DNA from 3 places in the Halomonas sp. KX33721 genome. Region 3 is predicted to be linked to each of the others. Evidence: predicted binding sites of a transcription regulator. Region 3 holds the regulator's gene; each other region holds the start of a gene.
What was found. The regulator sigma-54, encoded in region 3, starts transcription at its own class of promoters, with help from an activator protein. The targets are predictions, from matches to a motif close to TGGCACNNNNNTTGCTNT.
Positions count from the first base shown of each region.

Region 1: the regulator sigma-54 is predicted to act here: its motif matches at 1,247-1,264, upstream of glnK (P-II family nitrogen regulator).
Region 2: the regulator sigma-54 is predicted to act here: its motif matches at 1,332-1,349, upstream of A3220_RS03125 (amino acid ABC transporter substrate-binding protein).

Region 1 covers NZ_LVIA01000008.1:64,937-67,180, reverse strand. The annotation lists gene A3220_RS03080 (ferredoxin--NADP reductase) at 1-582, shown strand, start outside; gene glnK (P-II family nitrogen regulator) at 740-1,078, opposite strand; gene A3220_RS03070 (ammonium transporter) at 1,343-2,244, opposite strand, start outside.
Region 2 covers NZ_LVIA01000008.1:75,191-77,434, forward strand. The annotation lists gene A3220_RS03120 (amino acid ABC transporter permease) at 1-160, opposite strand, end outside; gene A3220_RS03125 (amino acid ABC transporter substrate-binding protein) at 250-1,275, opposite strand; gene A3220_RS03130 (amino acid ABC transporter substrate-binding protein) at 1,501-2,244, opposite strand, start outside.
Region 3 covers NZ_LVIA01000012.1:24,623-26,866, forward strand. The annotation lists gene ptsN (PTS IIA-like nitrogen regulatory protein PtsN) at 1-74, opposite strand, end outside; gene raiA (ribosome-associated translation inhibitor RaiA) at 79-387, opposite strand; gene A3220_RS04245 (RNA polymerase factor sigma-54) at 485-1,900, opposite strand; gene lptB (LPS export ABC transporter ATP-binding protein) at 2,006-2,244, opposite strand, start outside.

The sequences.
Region 1 (2,244 bases), on a different contig from region 3:
TTCTTCAGCATCAAGGTGCCGGATGGCCCGCTCACCTCGCGCCTGCAACACCTGAAAGTGGGCGACCAGATCATGGTCAGCCGCAAGCCGACCGGCACACTGGTGTGCGACGACCTGCTGCCGGGCCGCAACCTGTATATGCTCTCGACCGGCACTGGCTTGGCGCCGTTTATGAGCCTGATCCAAGACCCGGAAGTCTACGAGCGCTTTGAAAAAGTGGTGCTGGTACATGGCGTGCGTGAAGTCTCTGAGCTGGCCTACGCCGACTTCATCACCAAAGAGCTGCCCGCCCACGAGTACCTGGGCGAAGAGATCGCCGAGAAGCTGGTGTACTACCCCACGGTGACTCGCGAAGAGTTTCACACCATGGGTCGCCTGACCGACCATATTCGCACCGGCAAGCTGTTTGAAGACACCGGCCTACCGCCGATTGACCCGCGCCAAGACCGCGCCATGATCTGCGGCAGCCCGGCAATGCTGGACGACACCAGCGCGCTGCTCGACGAGCTGGGCCTGAATATCTCCCCGCGTATGGGCGAGCCGGGCGACTACGTCATCGAACGCGCCTTCGTTGAGAAGTGAGCCTCGTTCGAAGGGTGAAGGGTGAAGGGTGAAGGGTGAATAGAAAATCGTAGCCCGTGTCATCGTCGCCTTATGCACAAAGCCCCTGTGGATATTATCCACAGGGGCTTTGTCGATTCAGCGCGACTCACTGTTCACGCCTTACCATTCACCGTGGTTAGACAGCGTCTTTACCTGTTTCGCCGGTACGAATACGGATGACCTGCTCAAGGGGCATCACAAAGATTTTACCGTCACCGATCTTACCGGTGTTGGCGACCTGAGTAATCGCGTCGATCACCTGCTCGGCCATATCATCGTCGACGGCCACTTCCAGCTTCACCTTGGGCAGGAAATCCACCACGTACTCCGCGCCACGGTAGAGTTCTGTGTGACCCTTCTGACGGCCAAACCCTTTTACTTCCGTTACCGTAATGCCCTGCACGCCGATATCAGAGAGCGATTCGCGTACGTCATCAAGCTTGAACGGCTTGATAATGGCTGAGATCAATTTCATTGCGACATCCTCTAGCTTGGTGGCCCACTGTTATCAAAACAGCGTTGTTAAACGGTTGTCATAACCCATCAAGGTTGGCGGGGCGCTTGCATAGCCAAGCCCGTTACCCAGTCGGTTAAGCATACACCGCCATGGGCGGAGAATAAAAAACCCGTATGTACCTAGCTCATAACAACCAGCGTGCAACCTACCTGTGAAGGACAAAAAGGCCTCCCACTCGGGGAGGCCAAAAGGAGCACGCCAGCTCACATGATTAGCGCAAGCTTATTTCTTAACGCTAAACTCGGGATAGGCTTCCAGACCGCACTCAGCGATATCGACGCCTTCATACTCTTCTTCTTCGCTAACGCGGATACCCATGATCGCTTTCAGCACCAGCCATACCACTAAGCTTGCGATGAAGACCCAGCCAAAGATGCCCACGATACCGATCAACTGTGCACCGAAAGAAGCATCGCCATTATTCAGCGGTACTGCCAACACACCCCAGATACCGACCACACCGTGAACGGAGATCGCACCAACCGGATCGTCCAGCTTCAGTTTGTCCAACGTTACGATAGCCGCGACAACAATCAGGCCACCTACTGCGCCAATAATGGCAGCACCCAGCGCTGAAGGAGAAAGCGGGTCAGCGGTGATAGCGACCAGGCCAGCCAGCGCACCGTTCAGCGCCATGGTGAGGTCCGCCTTGCGGAACCACAGCTTGGCTAGAATAAGCGCGGCGATGACACCACCAGCAGCCGCTGCGTTGGTGTTCACGAACACTTGCGCAACGTTGTTAGCTGAACCGATATCGGACATTTTCAGCTCAGAACCACCGTTGAAACCGAACCAGCCCATCCACAGGATGAAGGTACCCAGCGTGGCCAGCGGCATGTTGGCGCCCGGAATCGCGTGGATAGAACCGTCTTTGCCATACTTGCCCTTACGGGGGCCCAGGACCAGCACACCTGCCAACGCTGCAGCGGCACCGGCCATGTGCACAATGCCGGAACCCGCGTAGTCAGAGTAGCCCACTTCAGACAACCAGCCGCCGCCCCAGGTCCAGTAGCCAGACACCGGGTAGATGAACGCAGTCATCACCACGGCAAAGGCCAGGAATGCCCACAGCTTCATACGCTCAGCCACGGCACCCGAAACAATCGACATGGCGGTGGCAACAA
Region 2 (2,244 bases), on a different contig from region 3:
CCCGTGAGGATAAGTTGTCTTGAACATTGCCGACAATATAGAACAGAAACACAATGACAGCGGCAATCAATAGACACTGGAAAATGAGCGCACGCTTGGCGCGGTCTCGCCAAAACGGTGGCTTGTGGCCAGCCGGGCGAGCATTAGGTCTTACAGACATGGATGGCGTCTCCGCGATACGGCAGGTCAATCAGATGGCCCGCCATTCCCTGTTAAGAGGGAGCGGCGGGCCGGGGTCAAGCGAGACGCTTAGCGAATCGGCGGTGCGTACTGAATGCCGCCTTGGGTCCACAGAGCGTTAATACCACGCTCAATTTCCAGCGGTGAGCCCATGCCTACGTTGCGATCAAAGCTTTCGCCGTAGTTACCTACCTGACTCAGAATGTTGTAAGCCCAGTCGGCTTCTAAGCCCATACCTTCACCGTAGTTGCCGTCCTGACCCAGCAGGCGAGCAATATCCGGGTTGTCTGAGTTGAGCATCTCGTCAACGTTTTCGCTGGTAATGCCATACTCTTCACCGTTGATCATGGCGAACAGCGACCATTTTACGATGTTGAACCACTCATCGTCGCCTTGACGTACCACTGGGCCCAGCGGCTCTTTGGAGATGATGTCAGGCAGAATCATTGCAGAAGCGGGGTCGTCCAGTTGGATGCGTAAGGCCGCTAGCTGAGAAGTGTCGGAGGTCAGCACGTCACAGCGGCCAGCTTGGAAGCCGCCCACGGTTTGCTCAGACGTGTCGAATACGATGGGGTCAAACTCCATGCCATTGGCACGGAAGTAGTCGGCGACGTTAAGCTCGGTGGTAGTACCAGACTGGATACAGATCGCGGCGCCATCGAGTTCGTCTGCGCTGCTAATACCCAAACCCTTGTTCACCATGAAGCCGATACCGTCGTAGAAGGTAACGCCGGTGAAGTTCAGGCCCAAGGTGGTGTCACGGGTAGTGGTCCAAGTGGTGTTACGGGACAGTACATCCACTTCGCCAGACTGCAGCGCGGTGAAACGCTCAACAGCATTCAGGGAGATGTAGTTGACGGCATCCGCGTCGCCCAGTACCGCTGCAGCAACGGCGCGACATACGTCAACGTCGAGGCCCTGCCAGTTACCGCTATCATCTGGGGCGGAAAAACCTGGTAGGCCGTCGCTAACGCCACACTGTACAGCACCGCGCGCGCGGGTATCTTCTAACGTATTGGCTTGTGCGGTGGCGATACCGGCGAGGGAGATGGCACCCGCTGAGGCGAGCAGTACCAGGTGTTTCTTATTAATCATGTTTGTTCCCCTTCCTCGATTTAATGTCATTATGCATGGTGATGCATCATTAAAAGCTAGCAAGGAAGGTGCCAAGAAAGATATGCCGTCAAATTCAGCGCTTTTCAACGTAAAATCAGCGGATTTGACGAAGGTAGTGGTGCAAAAAAGTAGGCCAGCAGCTACGCGTTGCGCTTTTTTGGTGCGCAGCCGCTGGCGGAGGTCGGTGGCTAGTCACCTAGCGTGTCAGCGAATAGGTGGCGCGTACTGAATGCCGCCATCTTTCCACAGAGCGTTCAGGCCGCGCGCAATGTTGAAATCAGAGTCCGCGCCCACGTTGCGGTCATAAATGTCCGCATAGTTACCCACCTGTTTGACGATTTGGTAAGCCCAGTCTGACGAAAGGCCCATGGCTTCACCAAAATCGCCATCTTGTCCAAGCAGGCGCATCACATCGGGATTGTCTGAACTGAGCTGCTCATCCACGTTGGCTTGGCTGACGCCCAGTTCTTCGGCGTTCAGCATGGCAAACAGCGACCACTTCACGATGTTGAACCACTGGTCATCCCCTTGGCGCACGGCGGGGCCCAGCGGCTCTTTGGAGATGATCTCCGGCAGCACCACGGCCATATTGGGGTCGGCCAGTTGAATGCGCTGGGCATAGAGCTGCGAGGCATCCGAGCTCAATACATCGCAGCGGCCTGCTTCGAAGCCCGCAATCGACTGTTCAGGTGAATCAAACACCACCGCATCATAGGTCATGTTGTTAATGCGGAAGTAGTCGGAAAGGTTTAGTTCGCTGGTGGTGCCTGACTGAGTGCAAATAGCCGCCCCATCCAGTTCTTTGGCGCTCTGTACGCCGAGGTCGCTGGCCACCATAAACGCCTGGCCGTCGTAGTAGCTGACGCCAGTGAAGTTCATCCCGAGGGTGGTGTCGCGGCTGGAGGTCCAGGTGGTGGTGCGGGAGAGCACGTCCACCTCGCCAGACTG
Region 3 (2,244 bases):
AGCACCCGTTTTTTGCTGCCCCCGGGAACGTCATAAAGCACGCGCTCCGGGGGGAGGATGGTTTCCAACGTCATTGAGTTAACGCACACCAGCGCCCTGGGCGCGAGCTTGTGCTTTTTCCTTATGTTTAACGAGTTGACGATCGATTTTGTCTGCTAGCGCATCAATAGCGGCATACATGTCGTTATCAAGCGCTTCGGCGTGAAGGTCTGCACCGGCAGCGTGCAGTGTGCAGGCTGCTTGCTGGCGCTCCTTCTCAACAGATAAGGTCACTTGCACCGTGGTAATGTTGTCGTAGTGGCGTTCAACGCGCTGCAGCTTTTCGTTAACGTAGTCGCGCAAGGCGTCAGTCAGTTCAACGTGATGACCAGTGATGTTTACTTGCATTGACGTGCTCCTTATCCATCGGACTGTACTTCGATTGTAACCCTTTTTACGCTATTGCAAAGCCCTTGCGTTGAGTTTGTTCATACGTACCGCTTAACTAGCGTAAACGGCGGCGCTCACTTGACGAGGGAATGCCCATTGACTCCCGATATTTTGCGACAGTACGCCGTGCAACGCTAATGCTCTCCTCTTCAAGCAGAGTCACCAAGCGGCTATCGGAGAGCGGTTTTCCTGAGGGCTCATCCTGAATCAGCTTTTTGATGCGGGCGCGAATGGCTGTGCTGGAGTGGCTGTCGCCGCCGTCTTGGCCGCTTACCTGGCTTGAGAAGAAGTACTTAAGCTCGAAAACGCCCCGCGGCGTGTGAATAAATTTCTGCGTGGTCACACGAGATATGGTGGATTCGTGCATCTCTACCGCTTCAGCAATATCCGCTAAAATCAGCGGTTTCATTGCTTCTTCGCCATGCTCCAGAAAGCCAATTTGGCGTGCAATAATTTCACGCCCAACTCGTAGCAGCGTGTCATTGCGACTCGATAAGCTTTTGATCAGCCAGCGGGCTTCTTGGAGGTGCTCTTTGAGGAACTGGTTGTCTTGGCTTTTGTCTGCGCGTTTGATCAAGCTGGCGTAGTCGGGCTGTATACGCAAGCGTGGTAGTGCTTCTGGATTGAGCTCTAAATGCCAACCTTCATTGTCGTGCCGAACGACTAGGTCGGGGGTGATGTAGCTGTCGTCGGTAACGCCATAGGTGCTCCCAGGGCGTGGGTCAAGGCTGCGAATTAAACGGATGACATCGTCAAGCTGCTCGTCATCAAGGCTTAAACGGCGCTTGAGAAGCCGCATATCGTCTTTGCCTAATGCTTCCAAAAACTGGCGAACCAGCCGTTTGGCGGGCATTAGCAGAGGGGTGTCCTCAGGTAGTGAGGCGAGTTGCAGCATCAGGCATTCACGCAGGTCTCGGGCAAAGACGCCGGTGGGCTCAAATTGCTGCAAGCGCAGCAGGGTATTTTCCACTTCCCGCTGGCTTAAGCTGTCATGGCCTTGGGCTTTTAATCCTTCCCGAATGTCATTAAGCGGCTGGGTGAGATAGCCGTTGGCATCCAGCGCATCAATCAGGCTTTCCGCGATGGCGTATTCTCGCGGGCTAAAGTCTGTCATGGCCAGTTGCCATAGCAGGTGGCCATGTAGGCTTTGTCCAGCGGCTTGGCGTTCGAAGTCGGGGCCTTCACTGTTGCCACCCAGGCTGCCTATGTCTTGATAGGTATCTGACCAGTCACTGTCGACGGAGAGTTCGTTGGGGATGCTCTCGGACCACTCAGCCTCTTGAGGCTCACTGACAGCCTGCTCGCCAAACTCATCTTCTTGCTCAAGCATGGGATTGGCATCTAGCGCTTGCTGAATTTCTTGACGAAGGTCCAGCGTCGATAGCTGAAGCAGGGCGATAGCCTGCTGCAGCTGAGGTGTCATGGTCAGCTGTGTGCCGATACGCAATTGGAGAGAAGCTTTCATGACCATCTGAGAACCACTCGTTAATCAGAAAGCTCCACCCTAGAGTGAGTTATGGCTTGGTGCAAGTGCAATAAGCATGCCACTAAAAGAAATGCTTCTGCAGGTCACTGTTTAAAGGCGGAAATCAGCGCCTAAATAGACATCTCGAACCTTCTGGTTGTTGAGGATTTCCTGGGCGTTTCCACTGGCAATGATGTGACCGTCGCCAACAATGTAGGCAATATCACAAATATCCAGCGTTTCACGAACGTTATGGTCGGTGATCAATACACCAATGTGGCGTTTCTTTAACGCTCGAATGATAGCTTTAATTTCCCCAACGGAAATCGGGTCAACCCCGGCAAAAGGTT